DNA from 2 places in the Thalassotalea sp. SU-HH00458 genome. Region 2 is predicted to be linked to the other one. Evidence: predicted binding sites of a transcription regulator. Region 2 holds the regulator's gene; the other holds the start of a gene.
The links. The regulator MetJ, encoded in region 2, represses methionine synthesis genes. The targets are predictions, from matches to a motif close to TAGACGTCTAGACGTCTA.

Region 1: serA (phosphoglycerate dehydrogenase) is a predicted target of MetJ. The motif match lies at 2,921-2,938, and genes of this name have one in related genera.

The regions. Positions count from the first base shown of each region.
Region 1 covers NZ_BAABWW010000001.1:142,353-149,701, forward strand. Annotated here, with positions in the region: gene ABXH06_RS00600 (peptide MFS transporter) at 1-1,393, shown strand, start outside; gene ABXH06_RS00605 (5-formyltetrahydrofolate cyclo-ligase) at 1,528-2,136, shown strand; gene rpiA (ribose-5-phosphate isomerase RpiA) at 2,221-2,877, shown strand; gene serA (phosphoglycerate dehydrogenase) at 3,025-4,254, shown strand; gene ABXH06_RS00620 (phosphatidylglycerophosphatase A family protein) at 4,441-4,902, opposite strand; gene thiL (thiamine-phosphate kinase) at 4,892-5,875, opposite strand; gene nusB (transcription antitermination factor NusB) at 6,022-6,438, opposite strand; gene ribH (6,7-dimethyl-8-ribityllumazine synthase) at 6,468-6,932, opposite strand.
Region 2 covers NZ_BAABWW010000004.1:201,495-208,843, forward strand. Annotated here, with positions in the region: gene ABXH06_RS07910 (GGDEF domain-containing protein) at 1-388, opposite strand, end outside; gene ABXH06_RS07915 (hypothetical protein) at 512-1,975, opposite strand; gene metL (bifunctional aspartate kinase/homoserine dehydrogenase II) at 2,104-4,554, opposite strand; gene metB (cystathionine gamma-synthase) at 4,573-5,730, opposite strand; gene metJ (met regulon transcriptional regulator MetJ) at 5,968-6,297, shown strand; gene ABXH06_RS07935 (malic enzyme-like NAD(P)-binding protein) at 6,390-7,349, opposite strand, start outside.

The DNA.
Region 1 (7,349 bases), on a different contig from region 2:
CTTAACTGTCGCATCTGCAGCAGCAATTTATGGTTTATATACCGGTAGTGTTTATTTTATGGGCTTACCTGGCGGTTGGATTTCTGACCGATTGCTCGGTGGGCAAAAATCTGTTTGGTACGGCGCTATCATTATTATGATTGGCCATATTATTTTAGCCATTCCAAGTGATGATACTTTCTTTATCGGTTTAATCGTTGTTATTTTAGGTACCGGTTTATTAAAGCCCAATATTGGCGCTATGGTTGGTCAATTATATGCGGATAAAGATGTTCGTCGTGATAGTGGCTACGCCATATATTATATGGGCATTAATATAGGCTCTGTTATTGGTTACGGCGTTTGTGGTTACTTAATGGAAAATGTTGGCTGGCACTGGGCATTTGGCGCAGCTGCAGTTGGTATGGCGTTAGGTTTAATTCAATATAAAATTACTACTCCTAAACTTGCTGGCGTTGGTGAACACCCTGTTTATCCGATGTCTGAAAAAGCTCAGAAAACAAGTTGGTCACTAATTGGTGCCGTATTAGTAGGTATAGCTATAGTCACAGCCTTAGTTTTCAATGGTACTATTGCAATCGACCCGGTAGCGGTAGCACAATATGTTGCGATAGCATTCTCGCTTATTTTTGTTATTTATTACGCCGTTATTTACTTTTTCAGTAACTTAACCCCAAATGAAAAGAAAAGACTGTGGGCATTATTACTGATTTGTATCGCTTCTGCCTGTTTTTGGTCTGGATTTGAGCAAGCAGGTTCTTCAATGAACTTATTCGCACGTGATTATACAGACCGTTTAGTTGGCTCATTTGAGGTACCTACAGGCTGGTTCCAATCACTAAATTCTGTGTTTATTGTTTTATTGTCTCCTTTCTTCGCTGCATTATGGATTAACTTAGGTAAAAAATTAGTTAGCCCCTCTTACGGTATTAAATGTGCCTTTGGTTTGATCATCATGGCAAGTGGTTTTATCGTGATGTTTTTTGCTGCACAATACGCCGCTTCAGGTATGAAAGTAGCGCCTTATTGGTTAGTTGCCACTTACTTTTTACACACAGTAGGTGAATTATGTTTAAGCCCAGTTGCACTTAGTGCGGTTAGTAAACTTTCTCCTAAACGTTTTGCTGGTCAAATGATGGGGATTTTCGTATTAACCTATTCAATTGGTAATATTATTTCTGGTTTACTAGCGGGTAACTACGATCCAAATAACGTAGAGCAAATACCTTCGTTATATCTCCAAATTAGTTTATTTAGTATTGGTATCGGGATTGTAATGTTGTTAATTGGTTTGAAATCAAGATTTTGGGAAAGCCTTGCTGCTGATGATGAAGACCCTAAAGCGGAAGATACAGCGGCTGAACACGTGAAGTCAGTATCGCCAGTTAGTTAATTAATTAATTATCTCAACTTAAAATAAATGCAGTTCCTATACAATAGCCAACAATATCGTTGGCTATTTTTTTACTTTCACTTTTTTGCTTCGCCGTTTATTGTTAACTTATCAATCCATACTGATCAGACAAAATGACTACCTCTAATTCACTTTCTAGAAATGAAATTAGGCATGTAATTCGCCAGAAACGTCAATCATTAGATGAAACAACCCAGCAACAACAGTCACAGCGTTTAGCGAGCAGTTTACTCAATCACCCAAAAGTACTTGCCGCTCAGTCTATTGCTATCTACTTAACTAATGATGGTGAGTTAAATACGGATAAATTTATTCACGCGTGTTGGGCGCAAAACATAAAGACTTACTTACCTGTGCTTCACCCTTTTAGTAAAGGTCATTTATTATTTTTGCACTATCATGAACACACCATAATGCAACGGAACAAATATCATATTTTAGAGCCGAAATTGAACGTTTTGGATGTCTTGCCACTTGAACAACTCGATATCATTTTTACTCCGTTAGTTGCTTTTGACAAGACAGGAGCAAGGCTTGGGATGGGAGGTGGATACTACGATAGAACACTGAGTAAATGGTACGCCCAAAAAGCAAAAACAAATAAACCCTACCCGATTGGCTTAGCTCATGACTTTCAACAGGTTGAGACAATTCCCAGTGAACATTGGGATATTCCAATTCCTGAAATTATCACACCTAACCATCAATTTAAGTTTTATTAATCTTACTACTTCTTTTCCTTCGATAACATATATTCAGCCGTTATTGGCTGATATAATAACGGCAAAAATTACAGGACCTCCTCTATGACTCAAGATGAAATGAAAAAAGCAGCGGCTATCAAAGCGCTAGAATTTGTTAAAAAAGATTCTATCGTTGGTGTTGGTACAGGCTCAACGGTTAACCACTTTATAGACGCATTAGCGACAATGAAAAATGATATTGAAGGCGCCGTTTCAAGCTCAGAGGAGTCAACCAAAAGATTACAAGCTCACGGCATTGAAGTATTTGATTTAAATAATGTTGATGTTATTGATGTTTACATTGACGGTGCCGATGAAATTACCAAGCACATGCATATGATCAAAGGTGGCGGCGCTGCACTTACCCGCGAAAAAATTGTTGCCGCGGTGGCAAAATCTTTTATCTGCATTTGCGATCAATCTAAGCAAGTTGAAGTTTTGGGCAAATTTCCATTACCTGTTGAAGTGATCCCTATGGCAAGGAGTTATGTTGCCCGAGAATTAGTAAAACTTGGTGGTGATCCAGTTTATCGTCAAGGCGTGATCACAGATAACGGAAACGTCATTCTCGATGTGCATAACTTAGACATAATCGATCCAATACGCTTGGAAAATGACATCAATGCCTTGGTAGGTGTTGTTACCAATGGTTTGTTTGCCGCTCGCGGTGCCGATGTTTTAATACTTGGAACCCCTGAAGGGGCAAAAATAGTAAAATAACACTTTAGAGTTTATGCACTATATGTTAGTTTAATATCAGATTTAGGCATCTAGCCATCTATTTGATTTTTGTAAGCGGTTTGAGAGCTTATGCTTACATTAACATTTTAATAGTTTTAGTAACTTTACCAAGAGTGATTATCGATCATGAGTAATAAATCATTAGCAAAAGAAAAAATTAAGATCTTATTATTAGAAGGTGTTCATCAAAGCGCTATTGAAGAGCTTAAATCTCAAGGATATAGCAACATTGAATATTTGAAAACGTCTTTAGCTGAAGAAGAATTGATCGAAAAAATTTCCTCTGTACATTTTATTGGTATTCGCTCACGTACTATGTTGAATGAAAATGTACTTAAGCACGCCAAAAAACTCGTGGCGATTGGTTGTTATTGTATTGGCACAAACCAAGTTGATACCAAAGCCGCTCAAAAGTTAGGAATACCAGTTTTTAATGCACCTTTCTCAAATACTCGTTCAGTTGCTGAATTAGTCATCGGTGAATTATTACTTTTATTACGTGGTATACCTGAGAAAAGTGCACAAGCGCATCGTGGAGTGTGGAATAAGTCTGCGGTAGGATCGGTGGAAGCCAGAGGAAAAACTTTAGGTATTATTGGTTATGGCCATATCGGTATGCAATTAGGCATACTTGCTGAAACCATTGGCATGAAAGTACGCTTTTATGACATTGAAACTAAATTACCTTTAGGTAATGCAAGCCAAGCTTCATCACTTAATGCCTTACTTGCTGAATCTGATGTGGTTAGCTTGCATGTACCAGAAACCCCTCAAACTCAAAATATGATGGCGGCTGCTGAATTTAACGCTATGAAAGATGGTGTTATCTTTATCAATGCCTCACGTGGTACCGTTGTTGATATTGACGCATTATCGCAAGCATTGAAGGCCAAAAAAGTTGCAGGTGCCGCTATTGATGTTTTCCCAGTGGAGCCCAAAGGCAACGATGAAGAATTTGTTTCACCATTACGTGAGTTTGATAATGTGATTTTAACGCCTCACATTGGCGGTAGCACGAAAGAAGCTCAAGAAAATATAGGCTTAGAAGTCGCCAGTAAATTAGCGAAATATTCAGATAATGGCTCAACATTGTCTGCAGTGAATTTTCCGCAAGTGTCTTTACCAGGTCATACAGGCACCAGCCGTTTACTACATATTCATCGCAATCAACCGGGCATTTTGACTAAAATTAACCAAGCATTTGCCGAGCATAACGTGAATATTGCAGCTCAGTATCTACAAACCGATGATGAAATTGGCTATGTGGTTATTGATATTGAAACCGCGGATAGCGCAACCGCTTTACGAGCATTAAAAGCCATTGAAGGTACTATTAAAGCGAGAATCTTGCATTAATAATGGTTTGATTAGCTAATCAGCATGTAATTAAACGAAAGCCCAAATATCGCTATTTGGGCTTTTTATTTACTTGCAATACCTACAACGCTTACATTAATTATCTTAAATTGGCTTGGGTTGGCTTGCACAGATGATTTATCAACCGAAGTAAGTGAGCCTATTAGGAAAGAATATAATCAATCACTAAAAAATTAAGTGCATACATGCTAATGCAGCAAATCCCGCAACAATATCATCGATCATAATGCCAAAACCACCATGACAATGTTTATCGAGCCAAGAAATCGGCCAAGGTTTAACAATGTCAAAGAGTCGAAATAAAACAAATCCAACAAAAATTGTTTGCCACGTCAATGGGAGCATAAACATTGTGATAAATAAACCGACAATTTCGTCCCATACGATAGCAGGATGATCATGTACACCAGCCGCTTTTGCAGCATAACCGCATAAATAAATGCCAATTAACGACATCACGACAACTAACACCGCATACTGAGTTACGGTCAAAGAAGCGCATAACAATAATAAAGGGATCGCTGCAATTGTACCGAATGTACCGGGCGCTTTCGGCGCAAGACCGCTACCAAAACCTAATGCGAGAAACTGAATAGGATCAGATAAGTTGAATTTATTAGCGCTCATGGGAATTATCTTTCGCTGAAAAATGCTCAAATCCATTGGCGTTTATTTGAGTCACTTCACTATTAAGCGTGGTGGTAACTTTACCGGTAGCATTTAATTGACCAATACAAGTAACCTTTACGCCAACATTAGCCAAAGCCGTTTCCATGCCCACTTTATTATCGGCAGAAACAGTAAATAACAATTCGTAATCGTCGCCACCTTGTAACGCTAATTCGATTGCCGCTTCATGCCCTAATGTGTCGATAAGCTCATTTGAAAGAGGTAAATCTTCGAGCACAATATTTACCCCAACATTAGAGGCTTTACGAATGTGTTCAAGATCAGAGAGTACACCATCGGATAAATCTATCGCAGCAGAAGCATACTCACGGAGCGCTTGTCCTGCTAATACCCGAGGCTTAGGGTAATTTAACCTTTGATACGTCGCGGTTAATGTTTCTTTTGAAAGCTCAATTTTACCGTAATAATGCTTAATAGCTAAAGCTGCATCACCAATTTCACCCGTTACATATAACCAATCGCCAGCTTTAGCGCCACTTCGACTAATATGTTTATCAAACGGTATTAACCCTTGTGCAGTAACTGTGATACTTAATGGTCCTTGGGTAGTATCGCCCCCCACTAACTGAACATTATAATATTCACACAGTTCAAATACGCCGGCACAAAACTCACCAACCCATGTTTCATCAATTTCAGGTAAGGTAATCGCAACTGATATCCATGATGGCTCAGCTCCCATAGCTGCAAGATCGGATAAATTCACCGCGATAGCCTTATGACCTATAGCACGGGGTTCAGTTTCATGGGGAAAATGTACTCCTGCAACTAAAGTGTCTGTTGTTACAGCAATATTTTGTCGTTCAGCAGGCGTTAACAACGCACAGTCATCACCAATACCAAGCACGACATCTTTACGATTTACTGCTTGTTCAGTAAAATATTTCTTAATCAGTTCAAATTCTTTCATAACGATTTATCACATATCAAAAAGGCTAATATCAGACATGTTTTATATGACTAGAGAAGTAATATAAAACAGAATGTTGCGCGCATAAAAATACAAAAGGCGCACATAATCATGGCGCCTAATAATACAAGTAGCTATTGGTTAAATTATGCTTCTGGACGAATTAATTTAACTGCTTTATCAAGCACACCATTAATAAACTTATGACTATCATCAGCAGCAAAAAGTTTCGCTAATTCGATAGCTTCGTTAATAACGACCCGATAAGGAACGTCTAAACAATCACTTAGTTCAAAAATAGCAACCCGTAAAATTGCCTTTTCAATATGATCAACATCACATAAAGGGCGGTCAAGGTGTGGCTCAATAGCTGAATCAATTGAACTTACTTGTGAAGTAACACCACGAAATAATTTTTGAAAGAATTCAATTTCAAAACGTCGCTTTGCGTTTTCTGTTAAAAAATGAGCTTCAACATCAGTAACTGAATTTTCACTCATTTGCCATGAATATACGGCTTGTACCGCTAATTCACGGGCTTTTCTTCTAGGTGATGGTTTCACAACACTCTCCAAATAAATTACTAGCTAAATTATAGCTGAGAAAGTACGTTAACCATTTCCAAAGCACCAAGGGCAGCTTCACCACCTTTGTTACCTGCTTTAGTACCAGCTCTTTCGATTGCTTGCTCAATTGAATCGGTTGTGATCACCCCGAAAGATACTGGGATTTCAGAATCTAAACAAACCTGAGCTAAGCCTTTATTACATTCACCAGCAACAAAGTCGAAATGTGGCGTACCACCACGAATCACCGCACCAATAGCGATAATTGCATCAAACTTACCACTTTTCGCTGCTTTCTTAGCCACTAAAGGTAATTCATAAGCACCTGGTACTTTGATTATTGTAATATCTTCATCGGCCACTTGACCAAAACGTTTTAACACATCAACAGCGCCATTTTGTAGGCTATCAACGATATAATGATTAAAGCGAGACACAACGATTGCAAATTTTTTGCCCGGCGCAGGAATAGTAGCTTCGATAACATTCATTCTACAGATCAACTCTTAATTAAAAAATTGTCGCGATTCTAACAAAAAATGAAAGAATTAGGTACTGGTTTGTTGTTAACGACATAAACTTTAATTCTTCTTTATTAAATTAAGAAGGTTATTTCTAACAAGAGCCTCACTTCACCATAATGCAACGAAAATTTTGTCATACATTCACTTGTTTACGTTAGCTTTAATGAGATTCAACTTAAACTAGTATTTAAACAGTAAAGGAGGTAGCTATATTTTAACGTCAGCAATAAACTTATCGCCAAATGTTCATAATTATTTCAGCGATAAATGTTTCCAGTTAATTTTCTTTAAGGTAGAATGCGATTCCTTCAAGCATTAGACAATTCTATTTAGAATGTAGTTTAATGTATTTTAAGATCTCTCTAGCTTTGATAATTTTAATTA
Region 2 (7,349 bases):
AAACACAAACAAGTGAAAGGATAACGTTATATAAATAAGCCACTTGAACACTTGACTCAATGACAAATTTATCAGAAATGACATAAATGACAGCAAAACTACACACCAATGAAATGGGGATTTTACTTTGACAGCGCCACAATATACCGATAGTTAAACATAATCCGGACAAGGCAAAAAAGACGTCACTAAAAAAATCGAGTAATAACGTAGAAGATTGGATATTAGCTGACATTACGACAAAAAATATCACAGTAAAAAAATAAAACGAACGAAAGGCAATACGTGCAGGCTTGTCGCCTTCTTTATCTTTAAAAAGAAGTGACGCAATAAACATGACTATCGAAACAATAATCACTGATAACGCAATTTCAAACTGTGAGCCCATATAGATTCATCCAATTATCTACGAGAAGCTACAGCATATTCCTTTCAAGAAAAATTGTCTATAAAATAGACATCGCGTTGTTTATGCATTTTTAAGTATAAACACGCTTTAAGTCACCATCACTTAAGTATTCTTATTCCATAATTTTTGATGGTTTTTAATCGAGAAAAACTCACCTGCATGCCAACACCTTGGCAATAAATCGAGGTTTTGTCGTTCTTTATAATTAGAAGCAAGCAACTCTAATATTTCGTTCAACCTATCTTTACTAATATTGGCAAAGTTTTGCGCGGTTTCGGTGTGATAAAGGTTCATATCAAGGGTAATAACAATATCTTGGCCATGGACAAGAAAAGTTAAATTTCTCGTTGCTGTACGACAACTAGGTGTTTCGGGGCTTTCCGGATAAAGATTATTAACAATAGCGTATTCATAATGATCACCCGGTTTACCTTCCACGCCAATGGGAATATAGGTGATGCCGAAGCCTTGAGGATAATCTCCGGTAATGGTTCGCAAAGCATCAACAACGTCTTGGCTACAAATACCGTTTTCAGCATTGGCGTTAAGCGCTTGATAGACCTTTGGTAACAATTTGTAGTTATAACTTGATTTAGTCGACAAGATTATCGAAGTGTAGATTTGTGGGACTTTTAAGATATTTCCAATACCTTGTTTAGGCGTAATGGCGCTCTTTAGTAAATGTTTGATGAACACTAACTTTTTATGTTCAGCGAAGTAAAATTTATCTCTATCAGCTTTAGAATTACCGATATAAGTTGGTGTACCAAGCCCCTCTACTAAAAAGCGAATCGTTTCACGATAATTAATTTGCAACAGAGCTTTTCGATCTTCTACGAGTAACGTTCGATGAGGATCAAGTGTACCATCCTCTCCTTTCACGATATGTTGAGCATCTTGATGAAAATGACCGATATCTTGTAAAAGCGCCGCCATTACAATTGAAATTTTTACGTTATCAACAAATGCTTGATAACTTTTACTATCAGTTTCTGGCCATTGACTAAATTGAGCGATATTTTCATCACTTAGATAGGACTTAATTTGCTCTTCATTAACAATGGGCGACTTATCTATGCAAAGTTTGTCAAGCAATCGTAAGCATAAAACAGCCTTATATAAAGGCTTGTTACATTCATTTACCTTGGCGACTTTCTTGCCTTCGGTAGGACTTAACAGCTGAATGGTACCCAAAAGTTGAGCAGACTTTTTATTGCTCTCAGCTTGATTATTTCCCTCGCTTAACGTGATGATTTCCTGACAAATAGTTAAAAGATATTTATGCCTTTCATTACTTTCATCTTTAAGGTCTTGTTTAAATTCACGGTATTGACGTTCAGTCTTCTCTATTTCAAGTTTGACTTTTTCATCATCTTTTTGCGTATTAAGCTCATATATGCGCTGTTTTAGTTTTTCTAGCTTACTCTCATTATATGGCTGATATTCAAAAAAGCTGATGGCTCGCTCAAGGAGAGAATCTTTTAATATACTTCGGCCATATATTTTATCGAGTAAAACTTTTACTTGAGTAGTAAAACGAGTATCTATTTTAGCGTTGTTCGGCATAATTTTAGTTTATAACAGTCAGTTACCTAAACTGGGATCAGATAACATTCATGCTAGTTAAAATTACCCTAAGTCACAAGAAATTATTTGACTCATTCAAATCGCCAAGCACATTAAGAGAACTAATATTAATCAATCCCTTTAAGTTTCACTTGGCTTTGACGGGTATTTAATCGCTGACAGATATTGACAAGATCCGAGTGTATGCCGCTTGCCGTAACATCTCTACCGGCTCCTGGCCCGCGGATAATTAACGGATTCTCTTGATACCAGCCACTTTTAATTTGAAAGATATTATCGCACGGTGTTAAGCTCGCAAAAGCATCATTGTTACTTAATACTTCTAAACCTACTTTCGCCGTTAACTTGCCTGATTCAGACACAGAAAAACGAGCGATGTAGCGAATACAACATTGTTTTTCTTTCGCTTGATTTAGCTGCTCTGAAAAAAACGAATCTAATTGATCCGCTGCCGCTAGAAAATCCGGAATGGATAACGTTTGCAATGCATCCGGTACTAAGTTTTGACATTCAATATCTGCTAATGAAAGTTCAAAACCCGCGGCTCGCGCCAAAATCAGTAACTTTCTTTGTACATCACGGCCTGATAAATCTTCACGAGGATCAGGTTCCGTAATACCTTGTGAAAGTGCATCCAGCATTAACTTAGAAAACGGTAACGTGCCATCATAGGTTTCGAAAATCCATGAGAGCGTCCCTGAAAAAATCCCTGATATTTCAGTAATATTATCGCCACTATTTAATAAATCATTAATCGCATAATTTATTGGTAACCCAGCACCTACTGTCGTATTTCCAAACCACAAACTTTTACTTTTAGCCGCGCTTGCCAGCAGAGTCTTATAATTATCCGTACTAGAAGAAGCGGCCCATTTATTTGCCCCGATGACATGAATACCTTGCTTAAAAAAGTCTTCATATAACAAACTAAATTGTTCGCTCGGTGTAACATCAACCACTACTAATTCATCATAAGGATGATTAGCTAACCAGGACATTAGCTCTGATTTATCAATCGGTTGTGCATCTTTTTGATATAAGGACAGTGCCTGATTAACCTCAATACCGTCATTATTGAACAGGGCTTTTTTAGATGAGACTAAACCAACTAAATGCACATTTTCAAGCGCTGGCACTCGACTTAATTGTGCCGGCAACATCTCAAGGAATCGTTCTCCTATATTGCCTAAACCGGCAACAACAAGGCCGATATGGCGAGCATCTTTGGTCATGTCGTGATGAACATTGTTTAATAACTCAGTAGTACAAGCTTGCGTAAGTACAGCCATGATACTATGTTCATTAGGCGAGTTAACTCTGGCAAAAGTTTTACTGTGCCTTAATGAACGTTTAAACCACGCTTGCACGTCACCATGATGAATCACTTTATGACCGACAGTCGCTAAAATACTGGCGGGTGTAAATTTCACTTCCGTGTCGTGGCTAGCAAGCCACTGGCTCACCGCCTTTTGTTGTTCTTGATGAATAACAATAAAACCGGCTTTATCATCACCACAAACCGCTGAAAACTCTTGTTGGGCTTGTTCACCTAAGTTTCCTGTAAAACTATCCGATTGTGCCAACAATAAATCATTTAAAAATGTGACAGACAATTCTTGCTTAGCAATTTGACCAAATTTACCAATTTCAGTGCCACTAATGGATGGGTCAAAACTACTCGCAACATGTAAATGTGTACTATGATCTGTCAAGGGTTGTAGGGTTTTTGCGTGTAATACCGGATTACCCAATCTACCTAATTCTTTAGCGACACCATTAGGCAAACGGTGTAATTTTCTTGCAGACGGAACCACCCGAGGATCGGCACTATAAATACCATCTACATCAGTCCATAACGTGACATTTAAAGCCCCAACTAATGATGCCATGATAGTGGCAGAATAATCACTGCCATTTCTGCCTAAGGTACAAGTTTCATTTTGACTATTTTTCGCGATATAACCCGTGATAACGGCTAATTTATGACGTTGTTTTAATTGATATAATTGCGTTTTACTAACTTGAGTATTTACCTGACAAGCCTTGTCATTATCAATCACGAGAAAATCGCGGGAATCTACCATAACGCTTGGGCAAACTTTTTCACTTAATACTTCGGAAAGTAAACGCGCAGACCACAATTCACCAAAGGCTAAAATATCAGCTTGATGTTGCTGTGGTGAATTTTCTAACCATTTTTTTAATTGCGCACAATCTGCGTCTAATTGCGTTAATAATCGCTTTTCATTACTTGGCGATAATAGTTCGCTGATAAGTTGAGCTTGCATTGACTTGATATCATGCAGCGAAATTTCGAGTGTTTCAGTCTGTAAGATAGCTTGATGATATAGCGCAAATAAAGCGTCGGTTGTTCCACCATTGGCTGAAACCACGACAATATCATTTAATTGACAATGCTGACGAATAATATCTACAACACGCACAATACATTGAGCTGATGCTAACGAACTACCACCAAATTTATGCACTTGAACTGCATGTTTTGCCAATTGGTTTTGATCGGCCGTTAACTTTTCTGCTGCACTAGACTGTTTCATGTTCTTTTCACTTTTGCTCTACAATTGACTAGCGGCAAGACCTGCTGCTAAATCTTCAATAATGTCATCACTGTCTTCGATACCAACCGAAATACGGACTAATGATTGGGTAATACCTGCTTCAAGTTGCGCAGCGAGTTCCATCCCGGCATGTGTCATCGTTGATGGGTGGCTAATTAAACTTTCAACGCCGCCAAGTGATTGAGCTAAAGTAAATAAGGTTAAATTAGCAAACAGTTTTTTCACTGCTTCTTCGCCACCCTGCACTTCAAAGCTCATCATGGCACCAAAATCATATTGTTGTCTTTTAGCAATTTCATGACCTGGATGATCGGAAAAACCTGGATAATAGACTGCTTTAACCGCCGCATGGGCTTTTAAAAATTGAGCTACTGCGTTGGCATTTTCTTGATGTTGCCTCATACGAATAGGCAAAGTTTTAAGACCACGTAACGCCAAGTAACTATCAAAAGGAGAGCCGGTAATGCCAATACAATTAGCCCACCATGCAAGCTCTTCTCCTAACGCTTTATCTTTCGTGACTAACACGCCACCAACGACATCACTATGGCCATTGATATATTTGGTGGTTGAGTGGAAAACAATATCAGCGCCTAACAACAATGGTTGCTGTAATGCCGGTGATAAAAAGGTGTTATCAACGGCAACCAATGCGCCAACTTGATGACAAGCTTTGGTGATTTTTTCAATATCCACTAAACGCAATAAAGGATTACTAGGGCTTTCTAATAACACTAATTTAGGTTTTTGTTGTAACGCTTCGTTTAATGCTTGCTCATCATTTTGATCAACAACAATTAAATTAAATTGTCCACGTTTAGCTAAATGGGTAAATAGACGATAACTACCGCCATAACAATCATGAGGGATCACCACAGTGTCATCTGTAGATAAAAGCTGACAAATCAAATGCACACTTGCCATGCCTGTGCTGGTGACTATGCCAACACTGCCTTGTTCTAATTCAGCAATCGCTTGCGCAAATGTTGCTCTTGTCGGATTACCCGTACGAGAATAATCAAACTGTCGCTTCTCATTAAAACCTTTCAGGGCATAGGTACTCGACAAATGAATAGCAGGAATAACAGCACCATGATGCTCGTCAGAGTTAATACCTGCTCGTACTGCAATCGTTGCAATTTTTTTATCGTTCATATGACTCTCAGTGAAATATTTGCTGCAATAAAACCAAATAGACTTTTGGACGTCCAAAAGTCTAAATCTTTTAAATTGGCGGGTCAAGAACTTTAGACATCTAAACTTCTACACATTCGTTATTGACTCGACGGTAACAACCAGTAAAATCTATTTAAAACTATAAGATGAATAGTTTATCTGTTTTCAGCGTAAATTAAGCATAAAACTCATAATAAAAGTAACCAGAGGTAATTCATGGCAAAGTGGAATGGCGAATATATCAACCCATATGCCGAACACGGTAAAAAAAGTGAACAAGTAAAAAAAATTACCGTTTCTATCCCCTTAAGAGTTCTCAAAGTATTGACGGATGAACGTACAAGACGTCAAGTAAATAATCTTCGTCATGCAACCAATAGTGAATTATTATGCGAAGCGTTTTTACATGCCTTTACCGGGCAACCATTACCTGATGATATCGACTTAGCAAAAGACAATGTTGAGAAGCTACCAGCCAGTGTTCGTAAAGCACTAGAAGAACAAGGTGTCACAGATTTTAGCCAATTTGAAATAGAAGATGACTAATCGCTAGTCTAATTTATTACTCACGAGCACTCGTGATAAAACAACAAAAGCTCAAATACATTATTTATTTGAGCTTTTTCATTTAAGGACGGTTAGCTATTCATATAATCTTCAGGTAATTCTAACGCTGCAACCCCAGAATCAACTGCTGCTTGAGCAACCGCTTTTGCCACTCTCGCACACAAACGCGAATCCATCGGTTTAGGGATAATGTATTCCTTACCAAAGGTTAATGTACTTTCACAACTGGCATCTAAAACATCCTGAGGCACAGCTTCTTTTGCTAATTCACGAATGGCATGAACACAAGCGACTTTCATTTCGTCGTTAATAGTCCTTGCTCTCACATCTAAAGCGCCACGAAAAATAAACGGGAAACAAAGTACATTATTCACTTGGTTAGGATAATCAGAACGACCCGTTGCCATAATGATATCATCACGCGTGGCATGGGCTAATTCAGGTTTGATTTCAGGGTCTGGATTTGAACAAGCAAAGATTACGGGTTTAGGTGCCATTAATTTCACATGTTCTGCCGATAAAACATTAGGGCCAGAAACACCAACAAACACATCAGCACCATCAATAACATCTTCTAAAGTACGTTTGTCGGTATTGTTAGCAAATAATCGTTTATATTCATTTAAATCATCACGACGGGTATGGATAACACCTTTAGTATCTAACATGTAAATTTTTTCACGTTGCGCGCCGCATTTAATAAGAAGCTCCATACAAGCAATCGCAGCCGCACCCGCGCCCATACAAATAATATTTGCATGTTTAATGTTTTTCCCTTGAATCTCAAGCGCATTGATCATACCTGCCGCAGTAACAATGGCTGTACCATGCTGATCATCATGAAAAACCGGGATTTTACAACGCTCGATTAACGCCTTTTCAATTTCAAAACACTCTGGCGCTTTGATATCTTCAAGGTTTATCCCGCCAAAACTATCGGCAATGTTTGCCACAGTTGAGACAAACTCTTCGACGGTTTTATGCTTTACTTCTAGATCAAATGAATTGATATTGGCAAAACGTTTGAACAA